Regions from separate parts of the Dermabacter vaginalis genome, predicted to be linked through region 2. Evidence: predicted binding sites of a transcription regulator. Region 2 holds the regulator's gene; the other holds the start of a gene.

Region 1 (14,620 bases), 700 kb from region 2:
GAGAACGAGGCCAGCAATCGAGGCGGCGTGGCGCAGGGCGCTGCGCGTCACCTTGACCGGGTCGATGATGCCGGCGTCAACGAGGTCGACGTATTCGCCGGTTGCGGCGTTGAGGCCGGTGCCCACCGGGGACTCCTTGACCTTCTCCACGACGACGTAGCCTTCTTCGCCGGCGTTTTCGGCGATCCAGCGAAGCGGCTCGGCGACGGCCTTGGCGACGGCGCGAACGCCGACGGCCTCGTCGCCCTCGAGCCCGAGGTCATCAGCGAGAACGGTCGCGGCCTGGACGATGGCCGAGCCACCGCCAGCAACGATGCCCTCGTCGATCGCGGCGCGCGTTGCCGCAACCGCATCCTCGATGCGCATCTTCTTTTCCTTGAGCTCAACCTCGGTGTGAGCGCCAACCTTGATCACGGACACGCCACCCGAGAGCTTCGCGAGGCGCTCCTGGAGCTTCTCGCGGTCCCACTCGGAATCGGTGTTCTCGATCTCGGCCTTGATCTGCTGAACGCGATCGGAGACGGCTTCCACATCACCGGCGCCACCCACGATGGTCGTGTTGTCCTTCGTGATGACGACGCGCTGAGCGGTGCCGAGCTGGCTGAGCTCGGTCGTCTTGAGGTCGAGGCCCAGATCGGGCGTAATGACCTCGGCGCCCGTGAGGATCGCGATGTCCTGCATCATGGCCTTGCGGCGGTCGCCGAAGGCGGGGGCCTTGACGGCGGCACCCTTGAAGGAACCGCGCAGCTTCGAGACCACGAGCGTCGCGAGGGCCTCGCCCTCGACGTCCTCAGCGATCACGAAGAGGGGCTTACCCGATTCGACAACCTTCTCGAGCACGGGCAGGAACTCCTGCACGTTCGAGATCTTGCCCTGGTTGATGAGCACGTAGGCGTCTTCGAGAACGACTTCCTGGCGGTCGGCGTCGGTCACGAAGTGCGGGGAAATGAAGCCCTTATCGAACTGCATACCCTCGGTGAAGTCGAGCTCGAGCGCCGTGGTCGAGGACTCCTCGACCGTGATGACGCCATCCTTGCCAACCTTGTCGAAAGCCTCCGCGAGGAGTTCGCCGATCTCGGCATCCTGCGAGGAAACGGTCGCGACAGACGCGGTCTGTTCCTTCGAGTCAATATCGATCGCAATCTCGCCGAGCTTTTCGCTGAGTGCCTCGACGGCCTTCTCCATGCCGCGCTTGAGCGCTGCGGGAGCCGCGCCCGAGGCGACGTTGCGCAGGCCCTCGTGCACGAGTGCCTGAGCGAGAACCGTCGCGGTGGTCGTGCCGTCGCCGGCAACGTCGTTGGTCTTGGTCGCCACTTCCTTCGCGAGCTGGGCACCGAGATCCTCGTACGGATCCTCGAGCTCAACCTCGCGGGCGATTGTCACGCCGTCGTTGGTGATGGTGGGGGCGCCCCACTTCTTGTCGAGGACGACATTGCGGCCCTTGGGGCCAAGCGTCACCTTGACGGTGTCCGCGAGCTTGTCAACGCCGCGCTCAAGCGCGCGGCGCGCATCCTCGTCGTAAATGATTTCTTTAGCCACGATGAGCCTTTCAGCCTTCGATGATTGCGAGAACGTCGCGCTGGCTCAGAACGAGGTACTCCTCGGAGCCGTACTTGAGCTCGGTGCCGCCGTACTTCGAGAAGACGACCTTGTCACCGACCTTGACGTCCATGGGGATACGTGCACCCTTGTCGTCGAAACGGCCTTCGCCCACGGCGACGACCTCGCCCTCCTGGGGCTTTTCCTTAGCGGTATCGGGGATGATCAGGCCCGAAGCAGTCACCTGCTCGGCTTCGAGCGGGCGGACGACGACACGGTCCTCGAGGGGCTTAATGGAGACCGACATGCGACCTCACTCCTTCTTTTATCAATGTGAAGTTGACGGGTGTGCCTCGGTGGGATGCTCGTCGTCGCGGTGCCGAGCAACCCGGCGCACCATTTGGCACTCTCGCGCTGAGACTGCCAACGGGTTCCACACTAGTGTGCCGGTTAGCACTCGTCAAAGCTGAGTGCTAGCTTCACGTGCACCCCAAACCCCCACAACCCCTCTGCAATCCGGGAGTGGGTGCAATCCAAACCCCCACAACCCCTATGCAATCCGAGAAGGTGGGATCCGGGACAGAACGGGGCGTTGGTCCCGAACATCAATGTTTCCCGCACCACATATCCGGCATATCGGAATCGACGTTCCGTATCACACGTATCGCCCTAGCGCGAGCGCGCGTCCACTTCATAAGATTGAAGCACGTGAGAATGCAGCGGTGGAGCGCCCTCTACCGCCACTTTTCGCGCCTAATTCCAAACAAACGGTAGTGAGGAACACACAAAAATGACCGTCATCCGCTCGATCTTCAAGACCTTCGAAAACCTCGCTGATCACATGGTGGGGCAAGACGTCGAACGTCACAACACGGTGGACAAGAACCGACTCGGTGGCGACTTCGCCGCCATTGCCCAGGCCCGCAGCACCCAAGGCCTCACCACTCTCGGCCTCGGTCGCTAAAAACTTCAGCCTCATCTACCGAACGCCCCGCGCGCCGCTCACCCGAGCGATGCAGCGCAGGGCGTTTTTCATACCCCGCACCAGGCGTCAAGCACGGCGCTCAGCCAATCGCGGCAACCCACTCGTGGGAACCGTCGGAAAAGTACTGATCCTTCCAGATCGGCACGCGCGCCTTCACCTCATCCACGAGATCCGCACACGCCTCGAAGGCACGGGCTCGGTGCGGCGCCGCAACCGCCGCCACAAGCGCGGAGTCGCCCACCTCAAGAGCGCCGTGACGGTGGCTCGCGGCGACGAGAACATCGGGGTAGCGCTCACCGATTGTGCGCACGACCTCCCTCATGACGTCGCCGGCACTCGGATGCGCTTCATAGGCGAGGCGCTCCACCCCACGCCCCTCGTCGTGGTCACGCACGAGACCGTCGAAAGTGACGAGGGCGCCACATCGCCTGTCCTCCACAAGCCGAACCATCTCGGCGACCGCAATCGGCTCGCCGCTCACACTCGCGTGGCGCACGCGTTCCTCGACACCACCGAGGTGCGGATCGCGCTCATCCTGCGCGGGCTTCGCACCTTCACTCATTCATGCCCTCCTCCATCGCGCTGGCGAAGCACGTGCTCGAGAATTGGCTCGAGCACAGCCATGCCATCTTTCACGCCGCCGCGTGAGCCCGGAAGATTCACCACGAGCGTGCGACCAGCAAAACCGGCAAGCCCCCTACTGACAACCGCGTACGGCGTCGATTCAGAGCCCTTGAGGCGCAGTGCTTCGGCGATCCCGGGGATCTCCCGCGTGAGGTGCGGGCGCGTTTCTTCCGGCGTGACGTCGCTCGGCGTGAGGCCCGTGCCGCCCGTCGTGATCGCGAGATCCACCCCGGACGATATGGCCTCACCGAGGGCGCGGCCAACGTCGGACCCATCCGGGACCACCGTGACCCCGCACCCGCGAAACCCGCACCGCTCAAGCCAAGCCGAAAGGTCTGGCCCCGTGAGGTCCTCGTATTCGCCGCGGGCCGCGCGCGTTGAAGCAACGATCACGCATGCCGACCATCCATGCTCCCCCACGAGGCTCACGCTGCGCCGCCTTTCTCACCGCTCGCGACCTCGCGGTCCCAATCGCCGCTCTTCCCGCCTGACTTCGCAAGCACCTTGACATCGCCGATGACCGCGAGGTGGTCAACAGCCTTAATCATGTCGTAGACCGTAAGTGCGGCGACGCTCGCAGCCGTGAGTGCCTCCATCTCGACCCCCGTTTTGCCTTCGGTTTTCACACGCGCGTTCACTTCGAGAATCTCGGGCGCGCGGCGCGAAAAATCGATCGTCACCTTCGTGATCGGGAGCGGGTGGCACAGGGGGATGAGCTCGTGCGTGCGCTTTGCCGCCATGATGCCCGCGACACGTGCGACGCTGAGTGCCTCCCCCTTCGGAAGGTCGCCCGTGAGGATGCGATCGATCACGTCGCTGCGGCTCGTGAGGGTCGCGCTCGCGCTCGCTTCTCGGGTTGTCACGGCTTTGCCGGAAACATCGACCATGTGGCTCGAACCGTCGGCGCGCACGTGCGTGAGATCCGCATTGGCGTCGGTGTTGTTGCGTGTCATCGAAGAATCATCACCTCGTGAATATCGCCGTCGGCCACGTGCGTGACCTCCGCAGGAATGAGCACGAGCGCGTCGCTCAGGGCAAGCGCGCCCAGTAGATGCGAGCTCGCTCCGCCCACGAGCTTCACGGTTGAATCGGTGTTGAGGCGCGCGCGGCGCACTTGCACGAGGCCCTCGGGGGATACTTCTCTTTCACCGGTTTGCGTGCGCACGGGCAGCGACATGCGGGGGCGGGCCGGGGCACCGAGAGCATCGCGCACGAACATCTCGAGACTCACGAACGCCGAAACGGGATTGCCGGGAAGGGCAATCCACGCGACCTCGCCGTGGGCTGACGCGAGCACACCAAGCCCTTGCGGGCCCCCCGGCTGCATCGCCACTTTGTCGAAGGCGAGGCGTAGCGGCGAACGGGGCATCTCGGCGGCCTGTCTGATCGGCTCGAGAGCGCCGGCACTCACGCCACCGCTCGACACAACGAGGTGCGCATTCGCGGCCTCACACGCCGCGCGTACCTCGTCGAGAAGCGCTCGCGGATCATCCGGTACGCGCAGCCTGGCACACACCTCGATTCCGGCTTCCTCGAGTGCAGCGCCGATGAGCGGCGAATTCGCATCGAAAATACGCCACTGATCGACAGCGTCATCACCTCGATCGCGCAGTTCACTCCCGGTTGAAACGACAACGGCGCGCAAAGGTTCGCGCACCTCCACTTCGGCTACACCCACCGATGCCAGGTGACCGATGAGACGCGGCGTGAGCAGCTGACCTGCGCGCGCCACGACATCGCCGCACTCGGTATCACTTCCAGCGTGCCGCACGAAACGCCCCTCGGTGCGGTGCTCGGGGGCAAGGCAAAACGTGAGGTCCGACGGTAGCCGGCAAGCGTCGGCCCCCTCGCGTGTGAGCTGTGAAAAACGCCGAACGTCCGTGGCCTCAACCGGGATCACGGCGTTCGCGCCCGCGGGGATCGGGGCGCCCGTCATGATGGGGCGCGCCGTGCCTGGCGCGAGATTTGAGGGCGCTTCGCCCGCCGCGATGGGCGGACCGAGCGGAAGACTGATCGAGGCCCCATCCGGGGCGTTCGCGAGGCTCGCAACGTGCAGCGCGAAGCCATCCATCTGCGAATTCGCCACGGGTGGGACGTTCACGGGCGAGGTCACGTCGCGCGCGAGGACTCGGTCGCGGGCGCTCTCGATTCCGACGGTTGCCACGCCCGGCGCATTCGGGGAATCCAGCACCGCGCCCACGAGCTCACGAAGGCTCCGCCGATGTTCGGCGAGCGGGATGCGACCAGGCGCGAGGCGCGACTCGTGCTCCACAGTGCTGTTCCTTCCTCGTGTGGCCAGGGCCTCTAGGGTAGCGTGCGAAAGTCCCCTAAGCTGGTGTGACACCTCTTTCGCGAGACCCAAAGGAGAGCATGTCGATCGACCTCGGGATGCCGAAGCCCCGCGCCATGGACCCCGTCGAGGAAGTCCCCTCGACCGAGGGCCGCCCCGCGACGGGCGCGCTCATCGACACCTACGGCCGCACGGCGAGCGACCTTCGCATCTCGCTGACCGATTTTTGCAACCTCCGCTGCACGTACTGCATGCCCGAGGCCGGTCTGCAGTTCCTAAAGAAACCACAGCTCATGAGCGTTGACGAGGTCGCACGGTTTGTGCGCATCGGCGTGGAGAAGCTCGGCATCCGCGAGGTACGTTTCACGGGCGGCGAGCCGCTCACGCGCGCCGATCTCCCCGACATCATCGAGTCGGTGGCAGGGCTTTCGCCACGACCAGACATCTCCCTTACAACAAACGCCATTGGTCTCGAGAAGCGAGCCGAAACACTCGTGGCCGCCGGCTTGGACCGCCTCAACATTTCCCTCGATTCGGCGCACTCCGAAACGTTTGAAGCAATGACCCGCCGCCCGTTCCTCCACCGCGTTTTGCAGGGCATCGATGCCGCACGCGACGCAGGGCTGAGCCCCATCAAGATCAACGCGGTTCTCCAGCCCGGTGCCAATGAACACGAAGCCGCCGAGCTCCTCGCGTGGTGCCTCGAGCGGGGACTCGAGCTTCGATTCATCGAATACATGCCTCTCGATGGCGCGGGTCGCTGGACCCGCGAACGCATGGTCACGGCGAGCGATGTGTGGCAGCTTCTCAGCCCCTACTACGTGATGCACCCCGTGCGCGAAGCACGTGGCGGCGCCCCCGCCGAGAAATTCGACGTGTGGCCTAGGCCCGCCGTTGCGGCCCCCGGTGCTCCGGGCACGATCGCGGGAGAGCTCAAGGCACGCGGCATCGATCCTGCGAACACGGATGCGGTGCGCAGCATTCTGCCCCCTGCCCCAGGTAAACCATTTGCGGAAGCCGGCGAAAGGCCGCACGAGCAGGCGCTGGGAACCGTCGGAATCATTGCCTCCGTGACGAGGCCCTTCTGTGCGGATTGCACCCGCACCCGCCTCACCGCTGAGGGTCGCGTGCGCACGTGCCTGTTCTCGCACAGCGAGACCGACCTGCTTGGCCTCATGCGCCAAGGCGCGAGCGACGAGGCCATCGCCGAGCGGTGGCGCGCCGCCCAATGGGGCAAACAGGCAGGCCACGGCATGGATCGCAGCGATTTCGTGCAGCCCGAGCGGCCCATGAGCGCCATCGGAGGATAGAAACATGAGTGAAAGGAGCGGCGCGATGACGAGTGCCAACGTTCGCTTTTTTGCCGGCGCGGCCCACGCTTTTGGCACGAGCCAGCACACGGTCGAATTCGAGGGGACAACTCTCGGAGACTTGCTCGAGGCCTTGAGCGCGGGAGCCGTCGAGTCGGCAGGGCCCGATTCCGCTACGGTGCTCAGGCGATGCAGTTTCCTCGTGAACACGGTGAGCGAGAACGACCCCTCGGCAGTGCTTGGGCCTGGAGAGGACGGCACGCTGCGCGTCGACGTGCTGCCACCCTTCGCGGGAGGCTAAGGGCGAAGCGTCACCGAAGCCACGTAGCCGCCCGCCATATTCGCCACGCTAATTCCAAGGGCCGCCAGCTCTGCCTGCGCCGCCGCCGATCGAGCACCGCCCGCGCAGTGCAGGATCGCACCGTGAAGATCACCTACCTCGCTCAAAGGCCCGACGCCTGCCCGCTCCCCTCGCGCAAACTCCATGAGCTGGGTCTTTGGGATGTTGACGGCGTGAGGCAGCATGCCCTCCGCTGCCTCCGACTCTTCGCGGATGTCAATGAGGAGTCGGCCGGTCGCTGCCTCCCGCAGTGCCTCCGCTGGCGAAAGAACCTCCGCCCGCACCGGCGCGGCCCCGGAGGCTTCTACTGCGGGGAAGCCGCACGTCTCAACGAGGTCCTCGATTTCGGTGACGGGCGCACGGCCCGCGCGCCGCGCGACATCAAGCCGCGTCCAGTCACCGGTCAGGGCACTATAGAGCTGGATTCGCCCATAGAGCGGGGACCCGAGTCCCGTAAGCACCTTGAGGGCTTCCATCGCCATCGTCGAGCCAATCACGCCCACGAGCGGGCCGAGCACCCCGGCCTCACTGCAACTTGGAACCTCGCCGGGCTCCGGCGGTCGCGGATGCACGTCGCGGTAGGTCACGCCTCGACCTTCGTCGCCAAAGAACACGGCGACCTGCCCGTCGAAAGCAAGGATGGAACCCCAGATCAGGGGCACATTAAGGATCTCGCACGCGTCGGACACAAGGTAACGCGTAGGAAAATTATCGGTCCCATCAAGCACGAGATCATGCCCGGCTAGGGTCGCGAGCGCATTCGCCGGTGTGAGCACTTCGGGCACCTCGCGCACGTGGACGGCCTGATTGAGTGCGTGAACAGCGTGAGCGGCGGAGGCGACTTTTGGCGTTCCGACGGCCGCCTCAGAATGAATAACCTGCCGCTGAAGGTTGGAACTATCCACTAAATCGGCATCGATAACGGTCAGCGAACCGACGCCAGCGGCGGCAAGATATTGGAGGATTGGCGACCCAAGCCCACCCGCACCCACGACGGCAACCTTGGCCGACCTGAGCTTTCGCTGACTCTCGGGCGTGAAGCCAGGGAGAAGAAGGTGCCGGGAGTAGCGCCGATACTCCGCCCCACTCAACTCGCCCTTCGCCTCGCCTGATGCATAATTAACCATAGTTTGTAGTCTCACAGTTTGACCTGAACCCAGGCGCCGTAGAAAAATTCTTCACAATGGGGCGGTGAACCAGCTCACATGGGGTACAGTTCAACCGTTCCATGAATAGTTCATGACCTTTCCGTGACGCCACTGTTCACGATACGTTCAGAGGCCCAACGAATTGCGGATTGGACTACCCTGGGGCACCACGCGTCCAACCGGGCGCACCCGACCCCGCCGCCTTCGGGCGCCGAACCACTATAAGGACAGCGCACGTGACCCTTATGACCACTCCCCTTCGCGATCCTCGCGCCGCCTACGCGTGCCTCGTTCAGGATCCTTGGGATGTCAACGAGCGTTTCACCGCTCTGATCGGAGCACTCTCGTGACAAAGTATCTTCTTCGCCGCTTCGCGAACTACGCGATCCTCACCGTCGTGGCTACCGTCTTCGCCTACATTGCGGCTGGCAGCTTCTTCTATCCGCGCCGCCGTTGGCTCGGGCAGAACCCTCCGATCCCCGAGGCCTCGATTGACGCGGCACTCAACGAATTGAACATGAACGACAAGGTGCCGATCCTCCAGCGCACCTGGACGTGGCTCTCCAACATCGTCGTCAAGCCGTGGAGCCAGAAGCTTGGCAAGGACATTTCTGGCCAGTGGGTCATCGACCAGATGGCGATGCGCGCCGGGGTGTCGCTGCGCCTGCTCATTGCCGGTGCGCTCCTCGGCGCACTCATCGGCGTCGCTCTCGGCGTGTGGGGTGCGGTTCGCCAGTACAAGCTTTCGGATCAGGTCGTCTCTTACGCTTCGTACATTCTTATTTCGACCCCGACCTTCGTGGGTGGCCTCCTGTTGATGGTTGTCGCCACGAAACTCAACCAGGCCCTCGGAACGCAGTTGATTCGCTTCAGCGGTTCGTATTCGCCGACCTATCACGCTCAAGGAGGCATGACAGCCTTCCTCGATAGCGTCAATCACTTGATTTTGCCGACCATCGTTCTCGCGGCTTTCGGTGCGGCGAGCTACTCGCGCTACCAGCGCTCGATCATGCTCGACGTTCTTGGCAGCGACTTCATTCGCACGGCCCGCGCGAAGGGCGCCACCCGTAACCATGCTCTCGTGAAGCACGGTGTGCGCGTAGCGCTCATCCCCATGTCCACATACTTCGCGTACTCCTTCGGCACGCTCGTCGCTGGCGCGGCGTTCCTCGAGATGATCTTCTCGTGGGCCGGCATGGGTGAGTACGGCATTAAGGCAGTTCAGCAATCCGACGTCAACGCCCTCGCGGGCAACGTGTGCTTCACGTCGATCGTGATTCTGTTCTCCTCGATGCTTTCCGAAGTTCTTTACGCGGCGCTCGATCCGCGAGTGAGGGTGTGACGCCATGAGCTCCAGCAACCCAATTCCCCCCGTCAACGACGCCACGGAACTTCCGGAGGCTGTTCCCGCAACCGAAGAGCTCGCGGAAACCACTTCGAGCACCCCGAACGATAAGCGACAGCGCAAGGCCGAAAAGAAGCGCCAAAAGCCTCTGTCCCGTTGGGCACTCGTGTGGCGCCGCCTCAAGCGCAAGCCGAACTTCTGGATCGGCGCGATCGTTCTTGGCGCCATCGTGCTCTTCGCGATTTTTGGCAACATTCCGAACGTGTATGAGCTCGGCGAGACCGACTCGTACAGCTACAACTCACCCCCGAGCGGCCAGCACTGGTTTGGTACCGATGCGATCGGCGTGGATCTCTACGCTTCGATGGTCGAGGCACTGCGCAAGTCGCTTCTCATTGGCCTTCTGGCCGCGCCCGCGGCAACGCTTATTGCAGCGTTCGTGGGTTCGCTCGCCGGCTACATCGGTGGCAAGCTCGAGACCTTCGTGAACTGGGTCATCAACCTTTTGCTCGTGCTGCCCGTGTTCTACGTGCTCATGATTATTTCGCCGCTTCTGTCCAACGTGAGCTGGATCGTCATCGTCGTGGCGATCGCGGGTTTCGGCTGGATGGTCATGGCGCAGATCGTGAAGAACCAGACCAAGTCCCTCAAAGACCGCGAATACGTGAAGGCCGCGCGCTACATGGGCGTGGGAACCACCACGATCCTCGCGCGCCACATCATCCCGAACGTGGCGTCGCTGCTCATCATCGACGCGGCGCTCGGCGTGAGCGGTGCGATCCTGGCCGAAACCTCACTGAGCTTCTTCGGTCTCGGTATTCAGCCGCCCGACGTCTCGCTGGGAACTCTCATCGCGAATGGCCAGAACGCGGTTCTTACCCGCTGGTGGCTCTTCGTGATTCCCGCAGCCTTCCTTGTCGCCCTGCTCACCGCCGTGAACCTTCTTGGCGACGCTCTTCGCGACGCAATCGATCCCACGAGCGAGGTCAACCGTGCCTGAACCACTTCTTTCCGTCAAAGACCTCACGGTCACCTTCCCGAACGCCGCCGGCGATGTTCGCGCCGTGCGTGGCGTGAACTATGACGTCAACGAGGGCGAGTTCCTCGGCATCGTTGGTGAATCAGGCTCGGGTAAGTCCGTGAGCTCGATGGCCGTCATGGGCCTCCTGCCCTCCTCGGCGAAAATTACGGGCGAGATCACCTATCGCGGTGAGTCGCTCCTGCGTAAGAGCGATCGCCAGCTCTCCGACCTTCGCGGTCGCGAGATCTCGATGATCTTCCAGGACCCGTTGAGTGCCCTCACGCCCGTGTACACGATCGGGCAGCAAATCGAGGAGGCGCTCACGCTTCACCACTCGAATATGAGTTCGCAGGCACTGCGTGCGCGCTCAATCGAGCTTCTGAAGATCGTGGGTATCCCCGCCGCCGAACGACGCGTCAAGGCTTTCCCCCACGAATTCTCGGGCGGTATGCGCCAGCGCGCCATGATCGCCATCGCGATGGCGAACGACCCGAAGCTCATCATCGCCGACGAGCCCACGACCGCTCTTGACGTGACGATTCAGGCGCAGATCCTCGAGGTTCTTCAAAAGGCCAAGGAAGTCACGGGGGCTGCCGTCGTGCTCATTACGCACGACCTTGGCGTTGTGGCGGGCAATGTTGACCGCGTCGCGGTCATGTACGCCGGCAAGCTCGTGGAAAAAGGCGGCGTCGACGAGATCTTCGCCGAGCCCCACATGCCCTACACGATGGGCTTGCTCCGCTCGGTTCCGAACATGCTCACGGCCGGCAAGGATCGTCTTGTGCCCCTCGAGGGCCGCCCGCCGAGCCTCGCCAACCTCAAGCCTGGCTGCCCGTTCGCAGACCGCTGCCCCGCAGCCATCGATATCTGCCGCACGGAGGAGCCGGAGCTCACGACCCATGTTGGCGATGCGAGCCGTGAGGTCGCGTGCCACCGCGCAAAGGAGATCGCGGCGGGAACCCTGAAGCCGTCGGATATTTTCCCCCGCCCCCCGCACGTGGAGCGCGCCATCAAGGATCACTCGGCCGAAAAGCCGATCGTGAAGGCCACCGAGATTCAGCGCCACTTCCCGCTCTATAAGGGCGCCGTGTTCCGCCGCCAGGTGGGCGTCGTTAAGGCCGTGGATAACGTGTCCTTCGAGATCAAGCCGGGCCAGACCCTCGGCCTCGTGGGCGAATCCGGTTCGGGTAAGTCCACAACGAGCCTCGAGATCCTTGAGCTTATTGCGCCGCAGCACGGCACTCTCGAGGTGAGCGGCGTCGACGTGTCGACCCTCAAGAACAAGAAGGACCGCCTCGCCCTGCGAAAAGACGTGCAGATCGTCTTCCAGGATCCGATGGCCGCGGTCGACCCGCGCATGCCCGTGGGCGACATCATCGCCGAGCCCCTTACCGTGCACAAGGTGCCGAAGGATGAACGCTACAAGCGCGTCTACGAGCTCCTTGAACGCGTAGGCCTCGACCCGGAGATGGCCGATCGCTACCCCCACGAATTTTCCGGTGGCCAGCGCCAGCGCATCGGCATTGCGCGTGCGCTCATCACCGAACCTAAGCTTCTCGTGCTCGATGAACCCGTCTCTGCCCTGGACGTCTCCGTTCAGGCTGGCGTGATCAACCTGCTCGAGGATCTCCGCGATGAACTCGGTTTGAGCTACCTGTTCGTGGCTCACGACCTCGCCATTGTGCGCGAGATCGCCGACAACATTGCGGTCATGTATCTGGGTCGCATCGTTGAATACGGCCCCGTCAAGGATGTCTTTGAGAACCCGAAGCATCCCTACACGCGTGCTCTCATGTCCGCGGTTCCCGTCCCGGATCCGAAGCTTGAGCGCGCCCGTACGCGAGTTCTTCTTGAAGGGGATCAACCAAGCCCCACTGAAGAGATCATCGGCTGCAATTTTGCTTCGCGCTGCCCCCTGATCGGGATGCTGAGCGAAGAGCAGCAGAACCTGTGCCGAACTGCGGACCCCGAGGGCACGCAGGTCGGAGCCTCCCGCGTGGAATGCCATCATGCCGAGGAGACCTGGCGTCTAGTGGACGACCAGTAAAAACCCTTTGCCGCGAGCCACAACCCCCTTTTCCCTTAAAACGGGCCGCGGCTTCCCACAGGAAGTGAGAGAACCATGAAGATCACGAGTACTCGCCGACTTTTCCTCCAAGGCACGGCTATCACCGGTGTGGCCGCGGCCGTGGCCGGTTGCTCGCAGAAGAGCGCCGAGGAGCAGAAGGAAGCCAACAAGAAAAAGAATGATGCCGCTGCGAAGGAAGCAGAGAAGCTTCCCTCGACCGCGTGGGAGCGACTCGATTATGAGCAGGTTGCCGACGGTGGCACGCTCATGATCGGCATCGGTCAGATGCCCGCCAACTGGAACCCCAGCCACATCGACGGCAATGAAGTGTCGACGAGGCAGGTCTCGGAATGGAAGGGCTTTGGCGCCAATATCAAGGCGGACGAGAAGGGCGCGATGAGCCCGAATCCCGACTACGTCGAGTCGGCTGAAATCACGAGCGAGGATCCCCAGATCATCACCGTGAAGTTCAACAAGAAGGCCGTGTGGGACAACGACGGCTCTCCCGTGACGGTGAACGATCTCATCGCCGAGTGGAAGGCCTGCAACGGCGAAAACGAGGAGTTTTCAACCGTCACCACGCAGGGCTGGGATTCGATCAAGGAGATCCGCGCGAAGGACGACTTCACCGCGGAAATCGAGTACAAGACTGCCTTCCCCGACTGGTTGAGCTTCACCTATCCTTCGGGCCCGAAGGCGCTTTTCGAGACGCCTCAGGCCTTCAACACCGGCTATGTGAACGACCCGGTCCCCGGCTGTGGCCCGTTCACGATCACGAACATCGACCGCAACGGCGGCGTTGTCACGTTGGAACGCAATGACAAGTGGTGGGGCCGTGCCCCGAAGCTTGAGAAGGTGATTTTCAAGGTCACGACTCAGCAGAACATGCCGCAGTCGTTCGCGAACGGCGAGATCGACATGATCGACATCGCCGATGGTGACACGCTTGGTCAGGCGAAGGGCCGCAAGGGAGCTCAGATCCAACGCTCCAACGGTCTCACGTGGACTCACCTCACCATGAACGTGAATGGTGGTGACGGCGTGCTCGAAGACGTCGAGGTGCGCAAGGCAATCTTCGCCGCCGTGGATCGCAACGCGGTGGGCCGTTCCGTCGTTGAGCCGCTCGAGGCGCCCGTTGTTCTCAAGGACAACTACGTCTACATGCCTGGCCAGGAGGGCTACGAAGATTCGTTCGGTGGCGAGCTTTCGGGCGATCCTGAGACCGACAAGGCAAAGAAGATCCTCGAGGACGCCGGTTACGAGCTCAAGGGCGACGTGTACGAGAAGGACGGCAAGCAGCTCAAGTTCTCGGTCGTGATCCCCGCGGAGACGAAGTCGAACGAGGATCGCGCACGCCAGGTGATGACGAACCTCAACCAGGCCGGCTTCAAGGTTGATCTCAAGACGGTTCCGAGCGATAAGTACTTCACGGACTACGTTCTCAAGCAGAACTTCGATTTCGTGACGTTCTCGTGGGTTGGCACGCTTCTCGCGGAGCTGTCGAGTTCGAACACGTACCTGCCGGATTCGAACCAGAACTACACCGGCTTCAAGGATGAGAAGCTCAACGAAATCAACAAGCGCCTCCAGACCGAGCTGGATAAGGATAAGCGCCGCGAGATCGCGAACGAGTACTCGAAGCAGGTCGCTTCGGGCTACACGGTTCTCCCGTTCTATGCGACGCCGAACATCACCGGCCTGAAGGAAGGCCTCGTGAATATTGGCTCCGCGCAGTTTGAGACCGTGGACCACACGGCGGTGGGCTACAAGAAGGGCATGGAGGGCTAAAGCCTTCGTCGCGCTGACGCGCCACCACGAGCTGACCCCGCTTTTGTGCACACGCGCAAAAGCGGGGTCACTTTTGTTCATCTCCAATGTTCGTTGCCCCACAAATACCCGTCTCAACAGGCCTTATGTCCGAAATACCGATGAAACGTGGATAACATTAAC
Region 2 (9,168 bases):
GATGATGTCGACCGGTGCGACTCACGAACTGCTCGAGCTCGGCGTGATTTCGCCCGAGCCGAAGCCCACGAAGGGGCTCGGCCCCGGCGAGGTCGGCTACCTCATTACGGGCGTGAAAGACGTGCGCCAGTCGAAGGTCGGTGACACCGTGACCGCTGCGCTGCGCGGCGCCGAAGAACCGCTAGCCGGCTACTCCGAACCGAAGCCGATGGTGTTCTCGGGGCTCTTCCCGATTGATGGCTCCGACTACCCGGCGCTTCGCGACGCGCTTGACAAGCTCAAACTCAACGACGCCGCGCTCAACTATGAGCCCGAGACCTCGACCGCGCTTGGCTTCGGCTTCCGCGTGGGCTTCCTCGGCCTGCTTCATCTCGAGATCGTGCGCGAGAGGCTCGAGCGCGAGTTCAACCTCGATCTGATTTCGACCGCGCCGAGCGTGATCTACCACGTGACGATGGAGGACGGCACCGAGGTCGAAGTGCTGAACCCTTCGGACTTCCCCGAGGGCAAGGTTCACGAGATCCGCGAGCCCGTTGCGAAGTCCACGATCCTCGTGCCCAAGGAATTCGTGGGCACCGTGATGGAACTGTGCCAGTCGAAGCGCGGAACGATGAAGGGCATGGACTACCTGAGCGAAGACCGCGTGGAGCTTCGGTACACCCTTCCCCTTGCCGAAATCGTGTTCGACTTCTTCGACCAGCTCAAGAGCCGAACGAAAGGCTATGCCTCGCTCGATTACGACGTGCAGGGTGAGGAAGCGGCCGATCTGGTCAAGGTGGACATGCTGCTTCAGGGCGAAACGGTGGACGCCTTCAGCGCGATTGTGCACCGCGATAAGGCCTACCACTACGGCGTAGAGATGGCCGGCAAGCTCAAGAACCTCATTCCTCGCCAGCAGTTCGAGGTGCCCATCCAGGCGGCAATCGGTTCGCGCATCATCGCTCGCGAGAACATCCGCGCAATCCGTAAAGACGTGCTCTCCAAGTGCTACGGCGGCGACATCTCTCGTAAGCGCAAGCTGCTCGAGAAGCAGAAGGAAGGCAAGAAGCGGATGAAGTCGATCGGTTCGGTTGACGTGCCGCAGGAAGCGTTCATCGCGGCGTTGCGCTCGGACGCCGGCTCGGCCGACGGCAAAAACAAATAAGGAGGCACGATCATGAACGTTGAACCTCTTTCGGTCACCATTGCTGACGCCCCGGCGCGCGTGATCTCGACGTGCACGGTGGATTCCCTCTTCCACGTCGAAGCAACGGGTATCCGCTCGGGGATCAACAAGGTCCCGCGCCCGGAGGGGATCAAGCTCTTGACGCACGGCGTCCTCGGCGACGTGCAGGGCGATACCGAACATCACGGCGGCCTTTTCAAGGCTGTGTATGCGTTCGCGCGAGAAACTCGCGAGGAACTTGCTCGCCAAGAAGGTTTTAGTGGTCTGCCCGACGGTGCCTTCGGTGAAAATCTGGTCACGGAGGGCATTGATACCGACGAGGTCGTCATCGGCTCGCGCTGGCGGATTGGCGGTGCCGAGCTTGAGGCGAGCGTGCCGCGCCAGCCCTGCAAGACCTTTGGCGTCTGGATGGGGCGCTTCGCCGATCAGGCGGGGCTCGAACGGCGAGGCCCGTGGGGGCGCCGCTTCACTGCTTACGGCAAGTGCGGCGCGTACTTCCGCATCGTGCGCGAGGGCGTTGTGCGCCCGGGAGATGAGATCGAGGTCCAGTCGGTTCCCGAGCACGGCGTCAGCATCGGCGAAATGTTCCGCGGGCTCGCGGGCGCGATTGATCCGGCGAGCGCCAAGGCGCTCCTGACCTGGGCTCGCGACACTGAAACGCCCGTGTACACGTCCATGGCAAAGGGGTGCCTCGCGGCGCTCCAAAGTGCCGATATCGCGTTCGAATTCCCCGCCTCGCTCATCACCGATGGCCGCGGAAACTAACGCCAAGGGCCGAGGCCTCTCGGTCTATATTCATGTGCCGTTTTGCGCGGTGCGGTGCGGGTACTGCGACTTCAACACCTACACCGCGAAGGAACTCGGCGGCGGAGGATCGCAGGCGGAGTATCCGGATAATGCGATGCGGGAAATGGATCTCACGCTCGCGGATGATGAAGCGTCGGGCTTTTCCTACGACCGAGTTGACACGGTGTTCTTTGGCGGCGGAACCCCCACGCTTCTTCCGGCCGATGACCAGGCGCGCATGCTCGCGTACCTCACCTCGCTCATCCCTCTCGCATCCGATGTCGAGGTGACGACCGAAGCTAATCCCGATTCCGTCACGCGGGACTCCCTCTTCCGCCTCGCCGATGCCGGATTTACTCGCGTCAGCTTTGGGATGCAATCGGCGGTGCCGCGCGTGCTTGCGATCCTCGACCGCACCCACAACCCCGAATCCGTGCCACGGGCCGTCGCGTGGGCCCGGGAAGCGGGCCTTCAAGTGAGTCTCGACATGATTTATGGAACGCCGGGGGAGTCGCTCACGGACGTCGAGACCACGATCGAGGCGATCACCGAGATGCAGCCGGATCACGTGAGTGCCTACTCGCTCATCGTCGAGGGCAACACCAAAATGGCTCGCCAGCTGCGCCGCGGCGAGCTCAGCGAGCCCGATCCAGACTTCATGGCCGATGCCTACGAACTCATCGCCGACCGCACGCGAGCCGCGGGTTTCGAGTGGTACGAGGTCTCGAATTTCGCGCGGGGCGAGGAGTTTCAGTGCCGCCATAATCTCGCCTACTGGCGAGGGCTCGACTGGTGGGGGATTGGCCCCGGCGCGCATCGACACCGCGACGGGTATCGGTCGTGGAACCTCAAGCACCCCTCACGCTATGCCGCCGCCCTCGCCGCCGGGCGTTTGCCCGTCGACGGGTTCGAGAACGTTTCGCCCGAGGATCGCGCGCTCGAGCGCCTCATGCTCGAGATGCGCATCCGCGAGGGTTTTGAGGCGGCGAGCAACCCGCTCACCTCGAGCGATGAGGCACGCGAGGTGCTCGAGCGGCATGTGGCGGCGGGGCGGTTGGATGCGACTGCGTGGGACAACGGGATCGTGAGGCTTTCCGATGCCGGCCGGCTCGTCGCCGATGCCATTACGCGCGATGTTTTGCCTTGAGAGCGCCTTTGGAGCGGCGAAGACTCGAGTGATCCCTACGGTTCATGTTGATCACTTTCGTTGTCCGTTTTCTTATGTCGGGCGACGAATTGTTGAAGAACGGTAAAAATTAGAAAGCCGAGAAGCAGGATCGCCACGATCATCACGACAACAACGAAAATGACCATAAACCACGGGGACCTAAAAATCATGAGATTCCTACGCTTTCGAAAGTCACCGATAACCCGACCTTGCACCTACCTGAACCTATCACGTGGCTTGGATCACGTTTAGTGCAGATGAGGGCCCGGACAGTCGGACGGGCAGTCGTGGCGTCCGTCAGGGCAGTGCATGATGTCTCGGTTGCGGCTTACGGCTGGACCTTGAATGAATACAGAGCACCGCATGGTTTTTGGCAGAAGCGGGGACTCGGCCGCTTAGTCGACGCTTCCGATGGCTCTTAAGCGCGGGCGAGGTAAGCGTCGGATTTGGCCTCGTGCCAAACCCCCACAACCCCTATGCAATTCAGGGAGTGGCGGTGACGAAGTCGATCAGTTCCTCGATACGCCCGCTAAGGGTCGGCTCGACATCCGCGTACGAGCGCACCCGCCCGAGAATCTTCTGCCACCCTTCGGCGATATCCGCCTGCGACTCGGCAGGGAGCCCGAGCGCTCTGAGCGAGCCGACCTTGATGTCTGTTCCCTTGGGGATGTGGGGCCACTTCTCGAGCCCTACGCGAGCGGGTTTGACGGCCTGCCACACGTCCACGTACGGGTGGCCGAGGATCAGCACATGCTCCCGCATGCCCTTCTCCCGCATCACGGATTCGGCGATCCGCGTTTCTTTCGAACCGGGAACGAGATGATCAACGAGGATCCCGAGCCTGCGGCCTGGGCCCGGCCGGAAAGCCCGAACGCGCTCGAGAAGATTATCGGCGCCATCGAGCATTTCGACAGCAACGCCCTCGATACGCAGGTCATGCCCCCACACCTTCTCCACGAGTTCCGCATCGTGCTTGCCTTCCACCCAAATCCGCGAGCCCCGCGCCACGCGGGCACGCACCCCTTCAACGTAGGTTGAGCCCGAGGCGCTGCGTTTAGGGGCCGACGTTTGCCGAGCAGCCGTCGGACCGCCCTTCGTAGGGGGAACGAGGCGGACGGGTTTCCCATCGATCAAAAACCCCGGGCCGAGGCGGAAGGTGCGCAGCCGGTGGTGGCGATCCTCGAGCTCGGCGATGTGGATGCCGCCAGACTTTTCCACGCGCGTAACGGCGCCAACCCAGCCGGTTTGGACATCCTCGACGACGAGCCCGCGCTCGGCGGGGACATCCCTGCTCGCGGGGCGTTTCGGGTGAAAGGCATCCCCGGTACCGGAAAGGACGTCGTGGCCGTAGCGATCGATATTCACGGCGGTTTACGCTACCAGGGGCGTGTTCGCTCACAGGGGATCGCCACACCGTGCGAGGGGCGCGCACTCCGCGTAGTATTGGCACTCGAAGCCCGTGACTGCTAATGCGCGAAAGGATGAGATACATGGATGAGCGCAAGCTCAGCATCCTCGGCGCAATCGTGGAAGATTACGTGGCGACCCGCGAACCCGTGGGCTCGAAGTCACTGCTGGAACGTCACGAGCTAGGCGTGAGCGCCGCGACCGTGCGCAACGACATGTCGGTGCTCGAAGAAGAGGGACTCATCATGCAGCCCCACACCTCGGCGGGGCGCATCCCCACCGATAAGGGCTACCGCGTGTTCGTCGATTACGTCGCGCAGGTCAAGCCCCTTTCAGCGCCCGAGCGTCGCGCAATCCACACGTTCTTCGACGGTGCCCACGACCTCGATGATCTGCTGTCCCGCACGGTGCGTCTGCTCTCGCGCCTCACGAATCAAGTCGCCGTTGTGCAGTACCCCGCGTTGCGCCAGGCTCACGTGCGTCACGTTGAACTCGTGAAGACTTCCGAAACCCTCTTGCTCGTTGTGCTCATCACCGATGCGGGCCGGGTGGATCAGCAAACAATTTCTCTTCAGCACTCGCAGGATGCCGCGTTCTATGAACGCCTGCGCGAGCGCATCAATCGCGTGTGCGCATCGAGGCCCGTGACCTCAGTGGGCGGGGACCTCAATGCACTTCTCGAGGAGGAATCCGCATCAACACGCGCTGCCGCCACCGAAGTGCTCGAGGCGCTCGGCGAACTGCTTGCCTCGCGTCGCGAGGATCGTATGATCGTCGGCGGCGTCTCGAACCTCGCGCGCGGTGAACAGTTCTCGCGCGAAGTTGGCCCCATGCTCGACCTCCTCGAGGAGCAACTCGTGCTTTTGCGACTTCTTGGCGAGATGCATTCGAACTTCGGCGAGGTCGACGTGCTGATCGGCGAGGAGCTCAGTAGCGTTTCCGGTGATGCTCTTCAGCGCGCAGCCCTCGTGGGGAGCGCCTATACCGAAGCGGCTGGTGGCGCTTCGCCGTCTTCACGCATTGCGATCCTCGGCCCTTCGAGCATGGATTACGTGACCTCCATATCTTCCGTGCGCGCCGTCGCCCGGTATATTTCCCGTTTCATCGGTTAAGAACTGCACCCAACTCTCAAGGAACCACACTTCGTGAACGACGATTTTTACGAGATCCTCGGCGTCTCCAAAGACGCCAGCGCGGACGAGATCAAGAAGGCCTACCGCAAGAAGGCCCGCAAACTTCACCCCGACGTGAACCCCGATCCTTCTGCGGCCGATCAAATGAAGAAGGTCTCGCAAGCCTACGAGACGCTCTCCAATCCTGAAAAACGTCGCATGTATGACATGGGCGGGCAGAGCCCGTTCGGCGGCGGTGGTTTCGGTGGCTTCGGTGGGGGAGCGACGTTCGACTTCTCCGACCTGTTTGAGGCGTTCGCGGGCGCGAGTAGCATGGGCGGGCGCGGGCGCGGCCCCATTCCCCGTGAGCGGCGCGGCAACGACATTCTGCGACGCATGACGCTCGAACTCGACGACGTTGTGTTCGGCTCCGAAAAAGAGCTCACGTTCCCGACGGCTGTCACCTGTTCACGCTGCCACGGCAATTGCTGTGAACCGGGAACCGGAACGAAGAAATGCACCGTGTGTAGCGGAAGCGGGCACGTGCAGCGCACCGTGAACTCCCTGCTTGGGCAAATGGTGCAGCTCGCGCCGTGCTCGGCGTGCCAGGGTCACGGCACGACCATCGAGAATCCTTGCGCCGAATGCCAGGGCCACGGCCGTGTGCAAGAAGAGCGCACGATTACCCTGCGCGTTCCCGCGGGCATCGACACGGGACGCCGCATTCAGCTTCGCGGCGAGGGTGAGGCCGGCGAGGCCGGCGGCCCCGCGGGTGATCTGTTCGTCGAAGTGCGTGTCAAGGAGCACGAAATCTTCCACCGTGAGGGCAACGACCTGCTTGCGCGCCTCACGATTTCGATGGTGGCCGCGGCCCTCGGCACGAAGGCCACGCTCACGACCTTTGACGGTGAGCGGGAGGTCGAAATCAAGCCGGGCACCCAGCCGGGCGATGTGATTCGCATGCGGAACCTCGGTGTGACCTCGCTTCGCGGCGATTCGCGTGGCGACATCCTCATCGAAGTAGGCGTCGAGATCCCGAAGAAGCTTTCCGGTTCTGAGCGGGACCTCCTCACACAGTTTGGCGAGATGCGTGGCGAACCGGATCTGCGCGAAGGTGCGAAGAACGCCCAGCACAGCGACGGCGGAGTATTCGCCAAGATCCGCGAAAAGTTCCGCGACCTGTGAGCCTGAAGAACTTCCTTCTCCTCGAAGGCACGCTCGAAGGAGCGAGCACCGGGGCAGCGTTCTCGATCGGTGGGGATGAGGGCCACCACGGGGCGCGCGTCATGCGCTTGCGCTCGGGTGAGCGCATCCTCGTGACCGACGCGAGCGCGCACCAGGCTGAGGCCTCGATCGTGAGCGTGTCGAAATCGAGCTTTGACATCGAGCTCAGCGAAACGCCGCGGCACGAAGAGGCACCAGCGACTCTGCTCGTCCTCGTCCAAGCACTCGCGAAGGGTGGTCGGGACGAATCGGCGATCGAAATGGCGACCGAACTCGGCGTGGACCGAGTGATTCCGTGGCAAGCGGACCGCAGCGTCGTTCAGTGGAAGGGTGTGAAGGAAGAAAAGGGGCGCGAGAAATGGCGCTCGCGCATTATCGCCGCGGTCAAGCAATCGCGCCGCGCACGCATCCCTGCCCTGGAGACCGCTGTGACGAGTGCGGAACTTGTGCCCCTCATCGAGAGTGCGGTTTCTCGTGGGGCCATGGTCCTTGCTCTCCACGAGAGTGCGACCGAAAGGCTCGGTGGAGTGACTCGCGAGCTCGCGATGCGCGCCGCGAACGCGGGAGAAATGCCTGGGGAAGTGTGGGTCCTCGTCGGTCCCGAAGGGGGCATAAGCGACGAGGAGATTCGCCGATTTTCCGCCGCCGGCGCGGCCCCAGTTCTACTCGGGAACGAGATTCTTCGGGCGTCAAGCGCGGGACCAGCGGCTCTTGCCGCACTCTGCTCGGTGATCGGTCGATGGCAGTAGCTCGTTCACAATGACACCCGTGGCCCCAGGTGCACGCTCGAAGGCGTCGGACCCCACACGTGGGCACACCGCTTGCCCACTAGACTGGTGGGGCCAACGCTCTCATGCACCCGAGGAGGAGCCGATGACCACCACCGATCCGAACTGTATCTTCTGCAAGATCGTTGCTGGCGAGATCCCGTCGACCAAGGTCTACGAGGACGCCAACGTCGTGTGCTTCAAGGACCTCGAGCCGAAGGCTCCCGTGCACGTGCTCGCCGTGCCCAAGGAGCACTACTCCAACATCGTGGAACTCTCCGCCAATAAAGACCTGCTCGCCGCGGTCGTCAAGGCCGCGGGCGCCGTTGCGAAGGAACAGGCCCAGGGGGAGTTCCGCTTCATTTTCAACACCGGTGAAAGCGCTGGCCAAAGCGTTTTCCATGTACACGGACATATTCTCGCCGGTACGCCCCAGTCTGAAGGAGACCTCTTCTAACCGTGCAGGAGACCACCGAAATTCTCGAGCGCTACGTCGCGATCCCCGATCACTTGCGCCCCGTCGCCGTCCTCGGCGCAAACGACCAGGCCCTCAACGTCATCGAAAAAATCATGCCGGACATCGACGTGTCGATGCGCGGGCACCAGATCACGTTGCGCGGACCGGAAGGCTCGCTCGATCGCGCAGCCGCGATCATGAACTCCCTTATTGAAATCGCCGCGAGCGGCGAAACCGTGACGGGTGAGGCGGTCCACCGCGCGGCGGAACTCTACGGCGATGATCGACGCCGCGATCAGCACGTGTCGCAGATCCTCAGCCAGTCCGTGCTCTCGTCCCGGGGCCGTACGATCCGCCCGAAGACCGTTGGGCAAAAGGACTACGTGGACGCGATCGACGAGAACACCATCGTGTTTGGCATTGGCCCCGCGGGCACCGGCAAAACATACCTCGCCGTCGCGAAAGCCGTGCGGGCTCTGCTCGATAAGCAGATCAACCGCATCATTCTCACCCGCCCCGCGGTCGAAGCAGGGGAGAGGCTCGGCTTCCTCCCGGGCACGCTCAACGAGAAGATCGACCCGTACCTGCGCCCGCTTTACGATGCCCTCCACGACATGCTCGATCCCGAGTCGATTCCGCGCCTCATGGGCGCCGGAACCATCGAGGTTGCTCCGCTCGCCTACATGCGCGGGCGCACCCTCAATGACGCCTTCATCATCCTCGACGAAGCCCAAAACACGACCGCCGAGCAAATGAAGATGTTCCTCACGCGCCTTGGGTTCAATTCGACAATGGTGATCACCGGAGACGCGACCCAGGTTGACCTCCCCGGCGGAACGAAGAGCGGTCTCAAGGTTGTTGAGCGGATCCTCGGCAATGTTGATGACATTGCCTTTTGCCACTTGAGCTCGAAGGACGTTGTGCGCCACCGACTCGTGAGCGACATCGTTGATGCGTACGCACGCTGGGATCTTTCCGAGTTCTCTCCGAAAAAGAAGGCCAAGCGATGAGCATCGAAGTCAATAATGAGACCACCGCGAAGATCGACGCGCGCGAATTCGTGGATCTTGCCCGATATGTCT

The links. Region 2 encodes HrcA, which represses chaperone genes, less so after heat shock. Its sites were predicted from a motif close to TTNGCACTCGNNNNNNNCGAGTGCNAA; they were not measured.
Region 1: the regulator HrcA is predicted to act here: its motif matches at 1,990-2,016, upstream of groES (co-chaperone GroES).

The regions. Positions count from the first base shown of each region.
Region 1 covers NZ_CP012117.1:421,500-436,119, reverse strand. The annotation lists gene groL (chaperonin GroEL) at 1-1,539, opposite strand, end outside; gene groES (co-chaperone GroES) at 1,550-1,846, opposite strand; gene DAD186_RS10795 (hypothetical protein) at 2,330-2,503, shown strand; gene DAD186_RS01760 (molybdenum cofactor biosynthesis protein MoaE) at 2,604-3,086, opposite strand; gene DAD186_RS01755 (MogA/MoaB family molybdenum cofactor biosynthesis protein) at 3,083-3,577, opposite strand; gene moaC (cyclic pyranopterin monophosphate synthase MoaC) at 3,574-4,101, opposite strand; gene DAD186_RS01745 (molybdopterin molybdotransferase MoeA) at 4,098-5,420, opposite strand; gene DAD186_RS01740 (GTP 3',8-cyclase MoaA) at 5,519-6,748, shown strand; gene DAD186_RS01735 (MoaD/ThiS family protein) at 6,753-7,049, shown strand; gene moeB (molybdopterin-synthase adenylyltransferase MoeB) at 7,046-8,215, opposite strand; gene DAD186_RS01725 (ABC transporter permease) at 8,583-9,578, shown strand; gene DAD186_RS01720 (ABC transporter permease) at 9,583-10,581, shown strand; gene DAD186_RS01715 (dipeptide ABC transporter ATP-binding protein) at 10,574-12,649, shown strand; gene DAD186_RS01710 (ABC transporter family substrate-binding protein) at 12,725-14,458, shown strand.
Region 2 covers NZ_CP012117.1:1,124,721-1,133,888, forward strand. The annotation lists gene lepA (translation elongation factor 4) at 1-1,144, shown strand, start outside; gene DAD186_RS04810 (MOSC domain-containing protein) at 1,157-1,930, shown strand; gene hemW (radical SAM family heme chaperone HemW) at 1,914-3,098, shown strand; gene DAD186_RS04820 (DUF3097 domain-containing protein) at 3,603-4,484, opposite strand; gene hrcA (heat-inducible transcriptional repressor HrcA) at 4,610-5,638, shown strand; gene dnaJ (molecular chaperone DnaJ) at 5,672-6,823, shown strand; gene DAD186_RS04835 (16S rRNA (uracil(1498)-N(3))-methyltransferase) at 6,820-7,611, shown strand; gene DAD186_RS04840 (HIT domain-containing protein) at 7,736-8,086, shown strand; gene DAD186_RS04845 (PhoH family protein) at 8,089-9,096, shown strand; gene ybeY (rRNA maturation RNase YbeY) at 9,093-9,168, shown strand, end outside.